One region of the Actinoplanes missouriensis 431 genome, then DNA from elsewhere that is predicted to be linked to it. Evidence: riboswitches for the same ligand, from Rfam matches in the RefSeq annotation. Region 1 holds a riboswitch; each other region holds the start of a gene.
The links. A riboswitch is a leader RNA that binds a small molecule or an ion and turns the genes downstream of it on or off. The one in region 1 is predicted to bind cyclic di-AMP.
Positions count from the first base shown of each region.

Region 2: another riboswitch for cyclic di-AMP. It lies ahead of AMIS_RS23085 (LysM peptidoglycan-binding domain-containing protein); the one in region 1 lies ahead of AMIS_RS07625 (C40 family peptidase).
Region 3: another riboswitch for cyclic di-AMP. It lies ahead of AMIS_RS24585 (C40 family peptidase); the one in region 1 lies ahead of AMIS_RS07625 (C40 family peptidase).
Region 4: another riboswitch for cyclic di-AMP. It lies ahead of AMIS_RS02035 (coiled-coil domain-containing protein); the one in region 1 lies ahead of AMIS_RS07625 (C40 family peptidase).

Region 1 covers NC_017093.1:1,625,599-1,630,169, reverse strand. Annotated here, with positions in the region: gene rsmH (16S rRNA (cytosine(1402)-N(4))-methyltransferase RsmH) at 1-214, opposite strand, end outside; gene mraZ (division/cell wall cluster transcriptional repressor MraZ) at 470-901, opposite strand; gene AMIS_RS07625 (C40 family peptidase) at 1,927-2,712, opposite strand; cyclic di-AMP (ydaO/yuaA leader) riboswitch at 2,752-2,902, opposite strand; gene AMIS_RS07620 (MurT ligase domain-containing protein) at 3,301-4,521, shown strand; gene AMIS_RS07615 (type 1 glutamine amidotransferase) at 4,511-4,571, shown strand, end outside.
Region 2 covers NC_017093.1:4,922,374-4,926,944, reverse strand. Annotated here, with positions in the region: gene AMIS_RS23100 (alpha/beta fold hydrolase) at 1-593, shown strand, start outside; gene AMIS_RS23095 (hypothetical protein) at 610-828, opposite strand; gene AMIS_RS23090 (DUF1304 domain-containing protein) at 872-1,234, shown strand; cyclic di-AMP (ydaO/yuaA leader) riboswitch at 1,457-1,632, shown strand; gene AMIS_RS23085 (LysM peptidoglycan-binding domain-containing protein) at 1,673-2,191, shown strand; gene AMIS_RS23080 (sulfite exporter TauE/SafE family protein) at 2,267-3,076, shown strand; gene AMIS_RS23075 (Chromate resistance protein ChrB) at 3,154-3,660, shown strand; gene AMIS_RS23070 (chromate resistance protein ChrB domain-containing protein) at 3,657-4,088, shown strand; gene chrA (chromate efflux transporter) at 4,109-4,571, shown strand, end outside.
Region 3 covers NC_017093.1:5,297,987-5,302,557, forward strand. Annotated here, with positions in the region: gene AMIS_RS24575 (tetratricopeptide repeat protein) at 1-199, opposite strand, end outside; gene AMIS_RS24580 (AAA family ATPase) at 294-1,577, opposite strand; gene AMIS_RS24585 (C40 family peptidase) at 1,729-2,664, opposite strand; cyclic di-AMP (ydaO/yuaA leader) riboswitch at 2,721-2,867, opposite strand; gene AMIS_RS24590 (M56 family metallopeptidase) at 3,000-3,890, opposite strand; gene AMIS_RS24595 (BlaI/MecI/CopY family transcriptional regulator) at 3,887-4,240, opposite strand; gene AMIS_RS24600 (cytochrome ubiquinol oxidase subunit I) at 4,329-4,571, shown strand, end outside.
Region 4 covers NC_017093.1:421,978-426,548, forward strand. Annotated here, with positions in the region: gene AMIS_RS02030 (glycoside hydrolase family 65 protein) at 1-1,584, shown strand, start outside; gene AMIS_RS02035 (coiled-coil domain-containing protein) at 1,650-2,666, opposite strand; cyclic di-AMP (ydaO/yuaA leader) riboswitch at 2,673-2,805, opposite strand; cyclic di-AMP (ydaO/yuaA leader) riboswitch at 3,013-3,152, shown strand; gene AMIS_RS02040 (coiled-coil domain-containing protein) at 3,156-4,169, shown strand; gene AMIS_RS02045 (ABC transporter ATP-binding protein) at 4,198-4,571, opposite strand, start outside.

The sequences.
Region 1 (4,571 bases):
CCAGCCGGTGCCGCGCATGAGCGAGCGCCTCGGTGTCCCGGTCGAGGCCGACCAGGACGACGTCCGGGTACCGCTCGAGGACCGCCTCGGCGTGCCCGCCGAGACCCAGCGTGAAGTCGACGTGGACGGCGCCCGGCAACTGCAGTCCGGGAGCGAGCAGCTCAAGACAGCGCTCGAGCAGCACCGGCACGTGTGTGCCTCGCGGCTCCCCCATTACGACCCCCATTGCCTGCCCGTTCGCGTCTCACCCAGGTGTTGCTCGTTCGCCGTACCGACCCGGCCGCCCGTCCGTACCGCCAGATCCCCATCCGCTCGTGTCCCGTGCCGGGCTGTCCCATAGGCGGGACGGCCGGCCCCGGACACGCGCCTGGCGCCGGGGAAGAGGCGCCAGGAGCGGGAGCGGCTGGAGATCTCGCAGTACGGCGGCAGTGGCGTCCGGGCCGCGTTGCGGCCACCGAGGTGCCACGCCTTACAGTCCGCCGGGCAGCACCCCCTCCTCGATGTCGGCGAACTCTTCCTCGCTCGCCGTGAGGTAGTCGTCCCAGGCCTGCTTGTCCCAGACCTCGACACGGGTGCTCGCCCCGATCACCACGAGGTCGCGGCCGAGACTCGCGTACTCCCGCAAGTGCGCCGGGATGGTCACCCGGCCCTGCTTGTCGGGCACCTCGTCGTGCGCGCTGGCGAAGAACACCCGGCTGTAAGCCCGGGCGGCCTTGTTCGTCACCGGCGCCTCACGGAGCTGACCGGCGATGCGCTGGAACTCCGGCATCGGGAACACGTACAGACAGCGCTCCTGCCCCTTCGTGATCACGACACCTCCCGCCAGCTCATCACGGAACTTCGCCGGGAGGATCAACCGGCCCTTCTCGTCCAGGCGCGGGGTGTGCGTGCCGAGGAACATCGGCCAACCCCCCTTGCCGTGGCGTCGCGCTCCTTCGCGGTGGAGCGGTCCCGCCTGTCAACTCGGGCCGGCAGTCCCGGTTCGTTTCCTCGGTCCTGCCACTGCGCCCCACTCTACTCCACTTCCCTCCACCTGCAACCCGAATGGAGCCGCTCGCGAGGCCTTTTCGCGGACGTATTGCCTGTTCAACGGTGGTGCCCCCAAGTGGAGGGCCAAGCCATGATCGACGGAGTCTCGTTTCCGACATCGCCCCCAGCAGGTCCGATAACTCCCTGTTCAAACTGTGGGAGCCCGCCCTTGACCGCAATCGTGGAGCAAAGTGGAGCCCCCGGGTGGAGCAGAAGGGAGCCCTCCCCCGCGAGCCGTAGCTCACGCAGGCATCCCGCCGCCCCGAGCCGTAGCCCACGCAGGCATCCCGCCGCCCGGCCCTGCGAGCCGTAGCTCACACAGGCGACAAGCCCTTGATCACAGGCCTGGTCTACGGCTCGGGGACGCGAGCCGTAGCTCACATAGGCAACAGGGCCTTGATCACAGGCCTCAGCTACGGCTCGGCCCCGCGGCGACCACGATCCACCTCCGCCGGTCGCCCAGCCGGCCCGGCGTCCGCACTCGCGCTCCGCACTCGGAACTCCGCGCTCGGCACTCCGCGCTCGGCACTCCGCGCTCGGCAGTCCGCACTCCGGCGCTCGGCAGTCCGCACTCCGGCGCTCGGCAGTCCGCACTCCGCACTCCGCCTCCGCGTTCCGCACGTCGGGGCGGCCGCGGAGCGTGCCCACGCACCGGTAGCAGAACTCGCCGGACGGCTCGGACCGGACGCCCCGGTCGCGCGGCTTCTCGGGGACGGCTCATCTGCGGTCGGGGGCGGCGTCGCCCGTACCCGGAAGAAGAAACGCCTGTGGGGCGTGACCCCATCGATCGGGCCACACCCCACAGGCGTGATCACGGCTACGGCGCCACCACGCCGCGTGCCGGTCTTTCCTTACTTACTGGAGACGAAACACTTACTGGAGACGAAACCAAGCACGTCAGGCAACGAGGCGCCGGACCACGTAGTTCTTGTTCCAGATCTTGTGCTTGCCGACCCGGGCGCCGGTGTGCGGCGAGTCGTAGATGTAGCCGTTGCCGGCGTAGATGCCGGCGTGGTAACCGTACGACCCGTTGCGGAAGACGATCAGGTCACCGACCTGCTTCTTGCTCTTGCTGACGCTCTTGCCGTACTTCTGCTGCGAGTTCGCCTTGTGCGGCAGCGACTTGCCGGCTGCCTTCTTGTAGACGTACTTGGTGTAGCCCGAGCAGTCGAAGCGCTTGGGGCCCGACGCGCCGTACTTGTACAGGGCGCCCTTGTGCTTCTTCGCCTCAGCGAGGATCTTCGCGCCACTCGTCTTGACAGTGATCTTCGTCTTGCCGGTGGACGCGCTGCTGAAGCCGGAGCCCGTGAAGAGGGTCCGGATGTAGTACGTGTTCTTGGGGGCGTACTTGAGGGTGACCGTCCCGTTCTGGTTCTTGACGGTCTCGGTGTCCCACGTCCGCCATTTGCCGCCGACGAGGCCCTGGAGCCGGACCGTGCCCTTGGCGATCTTGCCGGTACGCGGGTCGATGACCTTGGCGGTCACCTTGAGGGTGGAGCCCCACTTCAGGCTCCGGGTGCTGGCCTTGGCGGTCAGCTTGGGCTTGACCTTCGCGGCGGCCTGCGTCGCGACGGCTGCCTTGACAGCGACCGGAGCGGCAGCCGCGGGGGACGCGGCGACCAACTGCCCGGCGCAGAGGCAGAGACCCAGAGACAGTGCGACAGTGCCGGCGCCGCGAGACACGCGGCTGCCACGGCGCGAACTGAGTTCGTGCACGGTAGAGATATCCCTCCGGCACGCCTGCGAGGTTAGCTGTCGGGTTCGGGCGGGAAGGTGTGCCCGGTCGCTAGGCGACTTCACCCCGAGGCCGGTGTGGAGCTGAACCGGCCGGATATGGGTCCCCCGTCCCTGCCCCCTGATGCCTTGTTTGTGGTTCCGGTCCTGCGGTGGTCGCACCGTCCAGCTCGGGGCAGGGCTCGGCGTGGGCCGGGCTGGTGCGAGCCGGGAGGCGGTCGCACCCGGCCCAACCTTGGTACCTGACCTTCCGCGTGATCGTTAGGGCCGAAAATGTCACTCACAGTAATTGGCACACATGTTGGTGTCCGGTTTGTTACCGCCCGGAGACAAATGCCATTACTCATCGGGGTCGACCGATCACGATCAGTCGAAGGTCACGGGTGAAACAGAACACACAATTCGTCAGCCGCCAACCCGGAACCTAGGTCAAAACGTCGAGAGCGGCACAAACGCAAGGCGCATGCGATCTTGACCGGACGGCAACTCGACGTAACCTTTCGGTCCGGTACCCTCGCTGGCGTGACGGACGGGAAGATGCCTCTTATCGCCAAGGTCGCGACCACTGCGTCGAAGACCGCCGCGGCGCTCTCCAGGGCTGCTGGACGCGGCGACGGCTCGGTCATCGGCGGGTGGATCGGCCTCAAGATCGACCCCGACCTGCTGGCCCACCTCTCGTCCGGCCGGGCTGTGGCGCTCGTCTCCGGGACGAACGGCAAGACCACCACGACGCGGCTCACCGCGGCGGCGGTCGGCGTGCTCGGCCGGGTCGCCACGAACTCCTTCGGCGCGAACATGCCGACCGGCCACACCTCCGCACTGGCGAAAGAGGGTCACACCCCGTTCGCCGTGCTGGAGGTCGACGAGCACTATCTGGCCCAGGTCATCGAGTCCACCCGCCCCAAGGTGGTGGCCCTGCTCAACCTCTCCCGCGACCAGCTGGACCGGGCGAAGGAGGTGGCGATGATGGCGCAGCTGTGGAAGACCGCGCTGGCCAGCCACCCCCACATCAAGGTCGTGGCGAACTCGGACGACCCGATGGTCGTCTGGGCCGCCAGCGGCAGCCCGCAGGTGACCTGGTTCAGCGCCGGCCAGCGCTGGCTCGACGACTCGTTCGTCTGCCCGGAGAGCGGCCACCCGATCGAGCGGGCCAACGGCGACTGGTGGTGCACCGGCTGCCCGCTGCGCCGGCCCCGCGCGCACTGGTCGGTCGAGGACGAGGGCGTGATCGACCCGCGCGGTGACTGGCACATGGTGAAACTGCAGCTCCCGGGCAAGGTGAACATCGGCAACGCGGCCACCGCGCTCGCCGTCGCCGCCGAGTTCGGGGTGCGCCCCATCGAGGCTCTCCCCCGGCTCTCCCGGGTGGCCTCGATCGCCGGGCGGTACGCGCAGGTCGACCGGGACGGCCGCAACATCCGGCTGCTCCTCGCCAAGAACCCGGCCAGCTGGCTGGAGGCGTTCGACATGGCGGAACAGGCGCCGACACTGCTCTCCATCAACGCCCGTGACCCCGACGGTTTCGACACCTCGTGGCTCTACGACGTCGACTTCTCGCCCCTGCGCAACCGCCCGGTGCTGATCACCGGTGACCGTGCGTACGACCTGGCCGTCCGGCTCCAGGTGAACCAGGTGCCGTTCCGGCACGTACAGAGATTCGACGAGGCCCTGGCCGCGGTGCCCCCCGGCCGCCTCGAAGTGATCGCCAATTACACGGCGTTCCAGGACATCCGAGCGGAGTTGGACCGTGTCAACTGAGAGCCTCCGGATCGTGTGGATCTACCCCGATCTGCTGTCGACCTACGGCG
Region 2 (4,571 bases), 3.3 Mb from region 1:
CGGCGCCGCTGCGCGCCGCGGGACACGACGTGCATCAGGTCTCGCTCACGCTGGACCCGGGCATCACGGCGTCCGATCACGTCGAGCAGGTCGCCGAACTGCTGGATGGGCTGCGCGACGTGGTCCTGGTCGGCCACAGCTACGCCGGAGCGGTGATCACGGCGGCGGCGGACCGGCTGCCGGACCGGGTGGCCCGCCTCGTCTACGTGGACACCGGGCCGCTGCCGGACGGCATGTCCCAGGCCGAGTTCGACGGTTCGGCGCCGGACGCCCCGGATGGCATGATCCCGATCCCGGCCGAGGCGCCCGCGCCGGCGCAGGGTTTCGACTGGGCGATCGTGCGGGAACGCGGGCGGGCGCAGCCGGTCGGCACGGCCACCGAACCGGTGCGGCACGGCGAGGCGTGGCGTGGCCTGGCGCGGACCGCGATCCTGTGCTCGTTCTCCGCTGCTCAGTTACGCGGGCTGGCCGCCACGGTTCCGGCGTTCGCGCTGATGAGCGGCGAGAGCTGGACGGTCCGCGAGCTTCCGACCGGCCACTGGCCGATGTTCTCGCGGCCGGAAGACCTGGCGTCCCTGCTGGCCGGGAACTGACCGGGGAACCGGTCGATCAGGGCTGGTGCTCCGCCCGTACCGGATCGGTGCGGTGTTTGAGGGCCGCCTCGATCCGCACCGCGCTGCCGACCAGCACGAGCAGGCCCGCGAAATAATAGCCGCGCGGGGGCACCCCGTCGGTGAGGAAGCCGAATGCGCCGATCAAGAGACCGATGACGATCGCGATTGCTCCGAAGGTACGCGCCGATTCGCCCGGTTTCTCGTCGATGCTCATGGCGGACAGAATACGCAGCTCCGTCTCAGGTTAGGGTGTCGCCATGATGATCTTGGCGAACCTGCTGGTGGCGCTGGTCGCGCTGATCCACGTGTACATCCTGGTCCTGGAGATGTTCCTGTGGACGCGGCCGCGGGGGCGCGCGGCGTTCGGGCTGACCGAGGAGTTCGCGCGGGAGACCAAGGTGCTCGGCGCCAACCAGGGTCTCTACAACGGCTTCCTCGCCGCTGGGCTGGTCTGGGGGCTGATCGCGGGCGGGGACACCGGGTTCGCCGCGAAGCTGTTCTTCCTCGGGTGCGTGGCCGTCGCCGGTGTCTTCGGCGCGGCCACGGCGAGCCGCCGGATCCTGTTCGTGCAGACCGTTCCGGCGGTCCTCGCGATCGCCGCCGTCCTGCTCGCGAACTGATCCGAAATTCCCCTTTTCGCCCGGTCCGGTATTGCCCGGCCGGGCATTTTTCGTCTCTGCCGAATGCGACGGACCTCGGAAATCGGGAATGCCCGCCATTCCGGGGCAGCGACAAGATCAAATCGGGCAAATAGCGTGAAGAACGTCACTATTGGACGGTTCGAGCTTGGTCTCCGCCCCGGTGGCGTGGTTACCGTCGGGCCGTCCCGCGATGCGGGCACCACGGGCGGTCCGCCGAATCCTGCCGCCGTCCGGGGACTCGATGGGAGAGGCAGGAGCGGGGGACCCACGATTTCCGGCGCCGCATGACCGCGCCTTGGGGTGAAGCCGCATGACGACGGCCGGGCACCTCTGTCCGAACCCGACAGCTCACCTCGCAGGCGTGGAGGATCATCCATGTCTCGGATCGGTAGACGAACGCGCCTTGCCCTCGGTCTGGTGACCGCGGGCATCACCGGAGCCGGTGTGCTTCTCGCCCCGGCGAGCCCCGCGTCAGCGGCCCGGCAGGTCAACTGGGACGTCCTCGCGCGATGCGAGTCCGGTGGCCGGTGGCACATCAACACCGGGAACGGGTACTACGGTGGCTTGCAGTTCAGCCGCAGCACGTGGAGGGCGAACGGGGGCGGCAAGTACGCCCCGACCGCGGACCGGGCCACGAAGGCCGAGCAGATCAAGGTCGCGACGAAGCTCCACAAGAAGCGCGGCCTGAAGCCTTGGCCGGTGTGCGGCAAGAAGGCGGGCGTCTACAAAAAGGCGTCGTCCGGGAAGTCGCCGGCGTCGAAGAAGGCGACCGTCTCGAAGAAGGGCACCTACGTGGTGCGTTCCGGCGACACGCTCGCCTCGATCGCGAAGAAGCACAAGGTCAAGGGCGGCTGGCGCACCCTCTTCAAGCTCAACAAGGACCGGCTCGACAGCCCGAGCCGGATCTTCCCGGGTCAGCGGCTCCGCCTGCGCTGACCGAGCGGCCGCCGCGGTCGTGGCGGGTCAGCGCCGACTCGTCACGATCGCGGCGGTCCCTTACGCTCAGGCTCTGTGACCCTCACCCATGCCGTCCTGCTCTTCCTCGGCGGCATCGGCGGCGGTCTCACCGGGTCGATGGGCGGGCTGGCGTCCGTGGTCACCTACCCGGCCCTGCTGTCGGCAGGCATCCCGCCGGTGGCCGCGAACGTCACCAACACCGTCGCGCTGCTCTCCACCGCGTTCGGCGCGGCCGCCGGTTCCCGTGTGGAGCTGCACGGGCAGGGGCGCCGGATCGCCCGGCACGGCGTGGCCGGGGTGACCGGCGGCACCGCGGGCGCGCTGCTGCTGATGGGGACGCCGTCGTCCGCGTTCGAACGGGTGGTGCCCGGCCTGATCGCGGCCGGCGGGCTGATGCTGCTGTTCCGGGAGCCGCTGCGCGCCTGGTACGTCCGTCCCGGCGTACGGCCGCCCCTGGGTCTCGCGGTGTTTCTGATCGCGGTCTACGGCGGCTACTTCGGCGCGGGCGCCGGCGTGATGATGCTGGCCGCGCTCTCGGTGGCGGCAGTCGAGCCGCTCGCCGTCACGAACGCGGTGAAGACCGTGGTGCTCGGCTTCTCCACCGTCGCCGCCGCGATCCTCTACACGCTGCTCGCGCCGGTCCACTGGACGGCGGCCGGGGTGCTGGCCGCAGGCTGCCTGATCGGCAGCTGGATCGGGCCGGCGCTGGTGCGGCGCACCCCGGAGCGCCCGCTGCGCGTGGTGATCGGCGTGGCCGCCCTGGTCCTGGCCGCGGCCCTCTGGCACGACGCCGGCACGCCCGACCCGCCGCGCGGCTCCGCGGAACCGCCCGTGATGATCCCGAGGGCGAGCCTGACGCCGTGAACCGTCCGGGTCGGCGTCCCGGTGTTGAACGCCTGCGGTAACCATGGTTACATGGCCCTGCCGGGAGGTGGTCGGTCATGGGGACTGTCGCGGGTGACGACGGGCCGGGGCGCTGGGTGTTGCTGGCGTACCGGATGCCGCGGGAGCCGTCGCGCCCGCGGATCGCGGTGTGGCGCAAGCTCGAGCGCCTCGGTGTGGCGCGGCTCGGCGACGGGCTGGTGGCGTTGCCGGCGGACGCGCGGACCCGGGAGCAGTTCGACTGGACCGCCGAGGAGGTCGTCGAGGCCGGGGGCACGGCGACGGTGTGGCTGGCCGCGCCGTCCACCATGGCCCAGGAGCAGCAGATCGCCGCGGCGATGCGGGAGGCGCGCGCCGCCGAGTACCAGGTGGTGATCGACGAGGCGGCGGCGGCCCGGACCGGCGCCGAGCCGGAGCGGACGCGGGCGGTGCGCCGGCTGCGCAGCGAGTTGCATCGTATCGGGCGCCGCGACTTCTTCCCGCCGCGCGAGCGCGAGGCCGCCCGGGCGGCGGTGCGGGCGCTGGCCGATGCCGAGGTCGCCGACGTCCTCGGGGAGCCGTCGTGAGGTGGGCGACCCGCACCGGCGTGCACATCGACCGGGCCGCGTGCGCCTGGCTGATCCGCCGGCACATCGATCCGCAGGCGCAGTTCGTCTTCGTGGCCGACCCGTCGGCGGTCCCGGCCGGCGCCACCCCGTTCGACATGCGCGGGGTCGAGCTCGGGCATCACGGCGGCGACTGCACGTTCGAGACCATTTTGCGCCGCTACGACCTGCACGACCCGGTGCTGTGGAGGATCGCCGAGATCGTGCACGAGGCCGACATCGACGACGAGCGCTTCGACGCGCCGGAGGCGCCCGGCCTCGACGTGATCCTGCGCGGGCTGTCGATGGTCTGCGACGACGCGCGCACCCTGGAGCTGACCGGCCCGATCTTCGACGGCCTCTACGAGTACCAGCGGCGCGCGCTGCTGCTGGACCGCCCGCCCGCGTGAACGACCATCCGGGGAGACCGATGACGACGACCGGCACGACCGGTGACGTGGTGCCGCTGCGGGACGCGGTGCGGGCCTGGTTCCTGATCTCGCTGCAGACCTTCGGCGGGCCGGCCGGGCAGATCGCGGTGATGCAGCGGCACCTGGTCGACGAGCGCCGCTGGATCGGGCAGCGCCGGTTCCTGCACGCGCTGAACTACTGCATGCTGCTGCCCGGCCCGGAGGCTCAGCAGCTGGCTATCTACGTCGGCTGGCTGCTCAACGGCGTGCGCGGCGGCCTGATCGCGGGCACCCTGTTCGTGCTGCCCGGCATGGTCGTGCTGCTGGCGCTGTCGGCGGTCTACGTCGGTTTCGGGGACACCACCGTGGTGACCGCGCTCTTCGCCGGGCTCGCGCCGGCCGTGGTGGCGATCGTCGCGCAGGCGGTCTGGCGGGTCGGGTCACGGGCCCTGACCAGCCGGGTCCTGGTCGGCTTCGCGGTGG
Region 3 (4,571 bases), 3.7 Mb from region 1:
GGTGGGGCGCCGCCGCCACCGCCGCGTCCGCCGCCGCCAGGGCCTCGGTGCGCCGGCCCTGCAGGCGCAGCAGGCCGGCCAGCAGCGCCAGCAGCTCCGGGTCCGCGGGAAGCTGGACGAGGCCGCGGCGGACCTCGGTCTCGGCGTCGGAGAGCCGGTTCACCCCGGCCAGCGCCCGCGCCCGCGAGGCGGCCGTCACCGCGGCAGCGCGCGCGGCGCCGGGCCGCTCGCCGATGTCACCAGATCGCGTGCTCGTCCCGCCGGACCATGCCCTCTGCCGTGAGCGAGCGCTCTCACCTGACCTTGCGCTTCTTCAGGTACGCCGCCAGGTCGTCGTACTCGCCGCTCTCGTTGGCGAACATCGCCACGTTGCGGGCGGTCGCGAACCACGCGTCGGTCGACGGGCGCACCTCGCGGGCGGCGGCCATCATGTCCGCCTGGCCGATCATCCGGATCTCGCCGGACGCGATCGAGTCGCGCATCGCGTACTCCGCGGCGGTCTCGCACAGGTGCGCCAGGTCCGCGCCGGAGTAGTGCTCGGTGGCCGCCGCGACCTGCTCCAGGTCGATGCCGGCGACCGGCCGGTCACGCAGGTGGAACTCACAAATCGCGGCGCGGGCCGGGCGGTCCGGCGGCAGCACCAGCACGGTGCGGTCCAGGCGTCCCGGCCGCCGCAGCGCGGCGTCGACGTCCCACGGCGCGTTCGTGGCCGCCAGGACGAACACCCCGTCGTTGCCGCCCTGGACCCCGTCCAGCTCGGTGAGCAGCTGGTTCACCACGGTCCGCATCGACGACTGGAGCTGGCTGCGCTTGTGGCCGAGCGCGTCGATCTCGTCCAGGAAGAGAACGCACGGCGCGTGGCCGCGCGCCGACTCGAACAGGTCGTGCAGGTTCTTCTCCGAGCTGCCGACCCACATGTTCAGCACGTCGGTGATGCTCAGCGAGATGAACGCCGCGCCCATCTCACCGGCGACCGCGCGGGCCAGGAACGTCTTGCCGCAGCCGGGCGGGCCGTAGAGCAGCAGGCCGCCGCGGAGGCTCTTGCCGAACAGCGTCCGCAGTTTCGGGTTGCGCAGCGGGCCGAGGAAGGAGACCTCGAGGCGCTTCTTCACGTCCGCCATGCCGCCGACGTCGGCGAGGGTGATCGTGGCGCTCTCCACGTCGAAGATGCGGTCCTGGTGCCCCTGGATCGGGTCCGGCTCGCCGGTGCGAGTGAACCGGGGCGGGACGACGTCGCCGAACTGCTGCTCCATGGCCGACCAGTCGACGCCGGTGGGCTGCTGCACCGGCGGGGACTGTGCCGGCTGAGGCTGTGCCGGCTGAGGCTGTGCCGGCTCGGACGGTCCGGCCGGCTGCGGGGCCGGACTCGGCGGCGACGGGGTTCCGAGCGCCCGGCCCATCAGCTGCTGGGCGGTGACGTTGCCCGGCTCGCGGGCGAGCACCTGAGCGGCGTGCCCGATCGCCTCCGCGCCGCGGTCCGCCGCCACCAGCAGCTCGGCCAGGTGCAGGCGCAGCGGGAGGTCGTCGGGGCGGGCCTGCACCGCGGCGGTGAGGCTGTCGATCAAGGGGTCGCTCATGACAGGCGATTATGCCCCGGCCGGGTGAGGCGGTGCCCGGTACTGCCCCGGACCGGCGTAGCGAGGACGGCTCGGTGAGGCCGGTCACGGGGAAGGGACGTACCCATGAAAAAAGACCGCCCGGGAAAGGGCGGTCTTTCCTCAGCGGTTTCTAGCCCGGCCGGCGATATCCCGCGATGGGGCCGCGGTCGATCGTCGCCATCCGCACGTGGTCGCCCGTGTGCGGCGCGTGCACCACCTTGCCGCCGCCGATGTAGATGGCGACGTGGTGCACATCGGAGTAGTAGAAGACCAGGTCACCCGGCTTCAACTCGCTCCGGCTGACCGGCGTGGTCGAGCCGTACTGGTCTTTCGTGTAGTGCTCGAGGTGCACACCCACAGCCGCCCACGCCTCCTGCGTCAGGCCCGAGCAGTCGTAACTGTTCGGACCGTTGGAGCCGAAGACGTAGGGTTTGCCGATCAGGTCGCACGCCCGCTGGGCCGCGCGACCGCCCTTGTCGTTGGTGTAGGTGACCGGGCAGGGGCCGGTGCGCAGCGCGCCGTCGTCGACGTTCGCCTTGCCGTAGGCCGCGATCCGGAGCTCCTGGAGCTCCTTGATCTCTTTCTCGATCGCCTTCTTCTTCGACGCCAGGTCCTTGTCCCGGGCGCCGATCTCGTCGGCGAGCTGATCCACCTTCGCCTTGTCACCCGCGTACTTGTCGCGGAGCTGCGCCACGTGCTCGATCGACTCGGTCTGGTGCTGGGCGAGCTGGTCGAGCAGCGCGAGCTTCTCGGTCAGCGACGTCGGCGAACCACTGATGACCATCGCGTTGAACGCGTTCGGCGGGCCCTGCATGTACGCGTCCACGGCCATGCCCCGGACCTGGGCCATGGCGACATCCACCTTCACCTGCAGTGGCTTGAGCGTCTTCGCAAGCGTTGTCTGCTGCTTGCGCAGCTTCTTCAGCTTGGTGTGCACCGAGTTGTACTCCTCGATGACGGGCTCGAGATTGTTCCACTGCTCGTCGATCTTCTTCTCGACGCTTGCCGGCGTGGGCTCGGCATGGGCAACGGCGGGACCAGTGAGAACGATTCCGGCCGCGGCCATTACGCAGAGCAAACCGCGTAAGAGGCCTTTCCGTTTCACTTAGGTGCGTTGTCCTTTCTTCCCATCGAAACCGCCGACCGGGTTAGCTGACGGGTTCGGGCGGGAAGCTGCCCGGCCGCCCGGAAAGGAGCGGCTTCACCCCGGGACTACCTGGGTCCCCGGCACGCCTCGTCCCGCGATCGGGGCCTCGGCGTTTAGGCGGCGGAACGGCAGATCGGCCGGGTGGACGATTGGGGGGCTACCGAACCGGGGACCACCGTACCGGGCACGGAACGCCGAAGAAAAGGTCGCCCGCGTGGCGAAACCGTGCGCACCATTCCCCTTACGCAGCGTGGCTAAAATGGCCACGCATTGATCGCTCTCCCGAGCCAGGGCACCACCAAGATCACTGTGGGTAGCACCAAGAGGCCCGCCGCCGCGGCGCTCGCGGCGATCGTCAGCGACCGGCTCTCCGGCAGATCGAGGCGCGCCACGCGACGCCGCCGGGTCTCCCCCGCCGCCCCCTCGGCGAGCGGCAGCGCGTCGGCGAGACGACCCAGCGCGGCCCGCAGCGGCGCCGGCCCGGTGCGGCGCCGCGCGGCATCGTCGGCCACCATCTCCAGCAGCAGGTGTACGGCGTCGAGCGGCACCCGGCTGCGCAGCAGTTTCGGGACCGCCTGATAGAAGGCGGTGAACGACTCCATCACCAGCTCGTGCCGGTGTCGCAGGTGAGCGCGCTCGTGCGCCAGCACCGCGTCCACCTGCTCGCGGTCGAGGACCTGCAGCACCGCGTCGCTGAGCACCACACGCGGCTCGCGGCCGGGCACGCAGTACGCCATCGGCAGCGCGCCGTCGAGGATCCGCACCTCGCCGCCCTTGATGTCGTCGCGGCGCTCCACCCGGTCCAGCAGGTCCACCAGGGTCCGGTGCCGGTCACGCCGGGCGCGGGCCCGGGAGGTCACCTTGGCGAGCGAGATGAGCAGCCGGATCACGATGGTCGCGGCGATGGCGAGCGACAGGACGAGCGCGACCACGGTCTCCGGGTGACGCGCGCCGGCCGCGCGGGTCACCTCCTCCGGGGCGGCGAGCACCACCCCGAGCGCGCAGAGCACCGAGGTCAGGGTGAGCGCCTGCCAGAGCAGGACGCCGGCGACGGGGGCCCGGTCGGGCCACGCCGCCTTCGCCAGGATGCCCGGCACGATCAGCGAGAGGGTCAGACCGAGCCCGCCGAGCAGGAGCGCGGTCACGGTTTCCGGTCGGCTGCCGCTTTGAGCGCCGCGGCCAGGGCCTCCGGCGGGAGCTGGCCCATGAAGTACGCCAGGGCGGCGTCCCGGTCCGGGGTGGCGCTGAGCGCGTCGAACATCAGGCCGGCGGTCATCTCCTCGCGGGTCTGCGCCGGGGCGTAGCGGTAGGCGCGGTCCGCTTTCTGCTGGGTGACCAGGCCTTTCTTGGCGAGCCGGTCGAGCACGGTCATCACCGTCGTGTACGCCAGGTCGCGGTCCCGGCTGAGCAGCTCGTGCACCTGGCGGACGGTCAGCGGCTCGCGGGCGTCCCAGAGCTTCGTCATCACCTCGCGCTCGAGGTCCCCCATAGCCATGCTTCGAGCTTACCCCCTCCTACTTCAGCTTGTCGTACTACGCGACGTAGTATCTACTACGAAGCGTCGTACTACGTTGGGGGAACCCGTGGACGTGCTTGACCTGACCCGGCTGCAGTTCGCGGTCGTCACGATCTACCACTACCTGTTCGTGCCGCTGTCGATCTGCCTCGCGGCGACCGCGGCCGGGCTGCAGCTCGCCTGGATGCGGACGTCGCGGGAGAAATACCTGCACCTGACGAAGTTCGTCGGCAAGCTGCTGATCGCCACCTTCGCCGTCGGCGTGGTCACCGGCCTGGTCCAGGAGTTCCAGTTCGGGCTCGGCTGGAGC
Region 4 (4,571 bases), 1.2 Mb from region 1:
GTGGTCAAGCTCGCGGCGTACGGCTGGTCCAGCATCCGCTCGCTGCCCGCCCTGCGTGACCAGGTCGGCGCCGCGCTGGCGAGTGCCCGCCTGGACGGCTGGGAGGGCCTGGTCCAGCAGCAGCGGGAGTACCTGGACGCCTTCTGGGACCACTCGGACGTCAAGGTCGAGGGTGACCCGGAGGTGCAGCAGGCGGTCCGGTTCGGCCTCTTCCACACCCTGCAGGCCGGCGCGCGGGCCGAGCAGCGCCCGATCGGCTCCAAGGGCCTCACCGGGCCGGGATACGACGGCCACACGTTCTGGGACTCCGAGACCTTCGTTCTGCCGGCTCTGACGTACACCCAGCCCTCCGCGGCGGCCGACGTGCTGCGCTGGCGGCACTCGACGCTGGACCTGGCCCGGGAGCGCGCGCAGACGCTCGGCCTGTCCGGTGCGGCGTTCCCGTGGCGGACGATCCGGGGGCAGGAGTGCTCCGGGTACTGGCCTGCGGGCACCGCGGGCTTCCACATCGGCGCGGACATCGCCGACGCGGTCCGGCGGTACGTGCAGGCCACCGGTGACTACGACTTCGAGCGTGAGGTCGGCCTGGAGCTGCTCGTCGAGACCGCCCGGTTGTGGCGCTCGCTGGGTCACCACGACCGGCACGGGCGCTTCCACATCGACGGCGTGACGGGTCCGGACGAGTACACCGCCGTGGTGAACGACAACATCTACACCAACCTGATGGCGCAGCAGAACCTGATGACCGCGGTCGAGGCCTGCAAGCGGCACCCGGACCTGGCTCGCAAGCTCGGGGTGGACGACGAGGAGGCGGCGTCCTGGCGGGATGCGGCGGCCGCGGTGCACATCCCGTACGACAAGGAGCTCGGCGTCCACCAGCAGTGCGAGGGCTTCACCCGGCTGCAGGAGTGGGACTTCGAGAACACCCCACCCGAGGGCTACCCGCTGCTGCTCAACTTCCCGTACTTCGATCTGTACCGCAAGCAGGTCATCAAGCAGGCCGACCTGGTCATGGCGATGTACATCCGGGGCGACGCGTTCACGCCGGAGGAGAAAGCGCGCAACTTCGCGTACTACGACGCCCGGACCGTCCGTGACTCGTCGCTGTCCGCGTGCATCCAGGCGGTTCTCGCGGCCGAGACCGGTCATCTGGAGCTGGCCCACGACTACCTGGGCGAGGCCGCCCTGATGGACCTGCACGACCTGCACCAGAACGCCCGGGACGGCGTGCACGTGGCGTCGCTGGCCGGTACCTGGATCTCGCTGGTCGCCGGTCTCGGCGGCATGCGGGACTTCAACGGGCAGCTGAGCTTCGCGCCGCGCCTGCCCAGCCGGATCAACAACCTGGAGTTCTCGCTGCTCTGGCGCGGTCTGCGGCTGCGGGTGAACGTGACGGCGGACGAGGTGACCTACTCGCTGCGCAACGGTGGCGGTTCGGCCCGGCTGACGCTCGTGCACCACGGCAAGGAGACCGAGGTCACCCAGGTGCGCCCGGTGACCATGCCGATCCCGCCGGCTCCTCCGGTGGGGTCCGCGCCGTCCCAGCCGCACGGGCGGGCGCCGGTGCGCCGCGCGGTGCACTGAGGCAACGAGAAAAGCCCCCGTCCTCAGCGTGAGGACGGGGGCTTTTCCGATGCCTGAGGCGTTCCCTAGAGCAGGGAGACGTGCACGTGGTCGGTGTGGTCACTGACGCCGTGGTACGCCTTCCAGCCCGACGCCGGGAACCAGATCTTCTTGTACCAGATGACGTAGTAGATCCCGAGCTCGTCGGCGTTACGCACCAGGAACGCCATGAGGTCGTTGCCGTACTTCATCATCTTGTCGTTGTGCGCCGACGAGAATCCGCTCTTCTGCAGCGACCAGTCACAGGCCCGGCCCTTGGGGTGCTCGAACGGCCCGCCGTCACGGTGGCAGCCGACGAACATGTCGAAGCCGGCCTTCTTGACCTCTTTGTACATGTGCAGCGTGCGCTTGGTGATGCAGCCGTTCGTCGTCGGGTCCTTCTGGTTGCAACCCTCCGGCGAGAAACCGCCGCTGGAGTTCCGCGGGGCCGGGTCGGCCTGCGGGGATTTCGCCACCACGAAGCCCTCGGTGAGGGCATTGCCGCCCACCAGTTGCAGGGCTTTCTCCGCGGAGTCCTTCTGCTTCTTCATGAGCGAGGCGTTCTTCTTCTGCGCCTTGACCTCGGCGTCGAGTTTCGCCTTGCTCTCGGCGACCGTGGCGATCGCCTCGTTCAGCTCGTGCAGTTTCTCGTCGTGCAGCTTGTTGATCTCCTCCAGGGAGATCGCCTTGTGCAGGAAGTCGTTCGACGAGTTCGCACCGAGCAGGAAGCCGACGGCGCTCAGGTTGCCCGTCACGTACTGCTCGCGGGCGATCGAGTTCACCTCGGGGATGAGCTTGTCGCGCCGGGTCTCCGCGGCCTTGATCTCGACGTTCAGCTTCGCCTGGGCCTTTGTGGACTTCGTCACGGCAGCCTTGGCCGAGACGTAGCGCCGGTTGGCCGCCTCGATGACGTCGGAGAGGTTGGCGTCGTCGTCCTCTTCCTCCGCGGTCGCGGACGAACCGTTCGGCTCGGCGGAGGCAGGGGTCACCGGCGCCACGAACAACGTCGTAGCCACCAGTGGTGCCAGGGCAAGCATCAGCCACCGGCGGGGACTTGCGGTCATCAACAGTTCCTTCCTAGTCACCGCCGACCGAGTTAGCTGACGGGTTCGGGACGGAAGCAATCCCTACCGCCCGAAGGCGGACTCACCCCACTGACTTGGTTCCCCGGCTCACCTCACGGTGATTAGGCGGCGGCCTGCCGGCTCCTCGGGGGCGGTGCCGTCCTGGCAGGACCGGCGACGAGTTTACCCGAGGAATGGCGCGGTATCAGGGCGGCGAGACGGCCAAAACTGTTACCAGGCAGCGACTTTCCGTAATCAAATCACCTCGCGTGTCCGGGTAATCGCGGAACGTACGAGAACTGTCGATCTGTTGATTGAGTGGGTATGGTCGGTTCCGGTTCCCACCCGGGGACCGCCGCCTAATCGCCCTCGCGGCGAGCCGGGGAACCATATTTCCTCGGGGTGAATCCGCCTTTTGAAGGTGGTAGGGATTGCTTCCGTCCCGAACCCGTCAGCTAACTCGGTCGGCGGCCGACGGAAGGATTCCTTGTGCAGCGAAAGACTGCGCGGCGATTGGCGGCCGTGATGGGGCTGCTCCTCGCCGTGTGCGGGCTGGCGGTCGTGGCGTCACCGGCCACCGCCGCTCCCGGTGACAACGGTGACGACGGCGAGGGCGGCTCCAAGTCTCTCGTCGAGCAGCTGGAGGACGCCTCTCGCGGTTACGTGGAGGCGAAGGCGAAGCTCAAGTCCTCCAAGAAGAAGCAGACCGAGCTGACGGCGGAGCTCAAGAAGCTGGACGCCCAGGTCGGCCCCCAGCAGGCGGCCCTCGACGAGATCGCCTCCCAGGCATACACGTCGGGCCGGATGGGCGGGATGAGCGCGCTCGTCAACGCGAGCGACACCGGCAGCTTCATCGACCGGACCATGATCCTGTCGACCGTCGCGGCCGATCAGAACGCCGCGATCGAGGAGCTCAAGACGACCCTCGACTCCCGGCGCAAGGCCAAGCTCACCCTCGACGCCACCATCAAGGACCAGCAGAAGCAGGTCAACGTGATGGCGAAGAAGAAGCTGCAGGCCGAGACCGCGCTGAAGAAGGCGAACCAGGGCGCCGACGCGTCGTCGTCGAGTGACGGCGGTGGCAGCGCCAAGGCCGATCCGGCGCCGAGCGGCTCAGGGTCCGGCTGCACCGAGAAGGACCCGACCAGCAGCGGCTGCCTCACCCCGCGCACCCTGCACGCGCTGAAGCAGGCCCAGAAGGACGGGTTCACCCGGTACGTGCACTGCTTCCGCGAGCAGAACAGCGGTGAGCACCCGAAGGGCCGGGCCTGCGACTTCGCGGCCGACAAGAACGGCTTCGGCGGGGACGCCACGGGTGCCAGCAAGACCTACGGCACCAACCTGGCGAACTACTTCATCAACAACGCGGACGCGCTCGACGTGCTCTACGTGATCTGGTACCGCCGGATCTGGCTGCCGAGCAGTGGCTGGAAGTCGTACAGCGGAGCGGGCGGCGACCCCTCCAGCGACCACACCAACCACGTGCATCTCTCGGTCCGCTAAAGATCAAAACCCCTCGGGGGTACGGGTCCTACTTGCGCATGTAGGACTCGTACTCCCGCATCACCTCGTCGGTGGGGCCGTCCGCCCGGATCAGGCCGGACTCCAGCCAGATGCACCTGTCGCAGGTGTCCCGGATCGACTGCTCACTGTGGCTGACCAGGAAGACCGTGCCGGCCTCGGCGCGCAGCTCACGCACCCGCGCCTCGCTCCGGCGGCGGAACTTGGCGTCACCCGTCGCCAGCGCCTCGTCGATCAGCAGCACGTCGTGCTGCTTCGCGGCGGCGATCGAGAACTTCAGACGGGCGGCCATGCCGGACGAGTAGGTCCGCATCGGCAGCGACGAGAAGTCGCCGCGCTCGTTGATGCCGGAGAACTCGATGATCCCGTCCTTCTTCTCCTTCA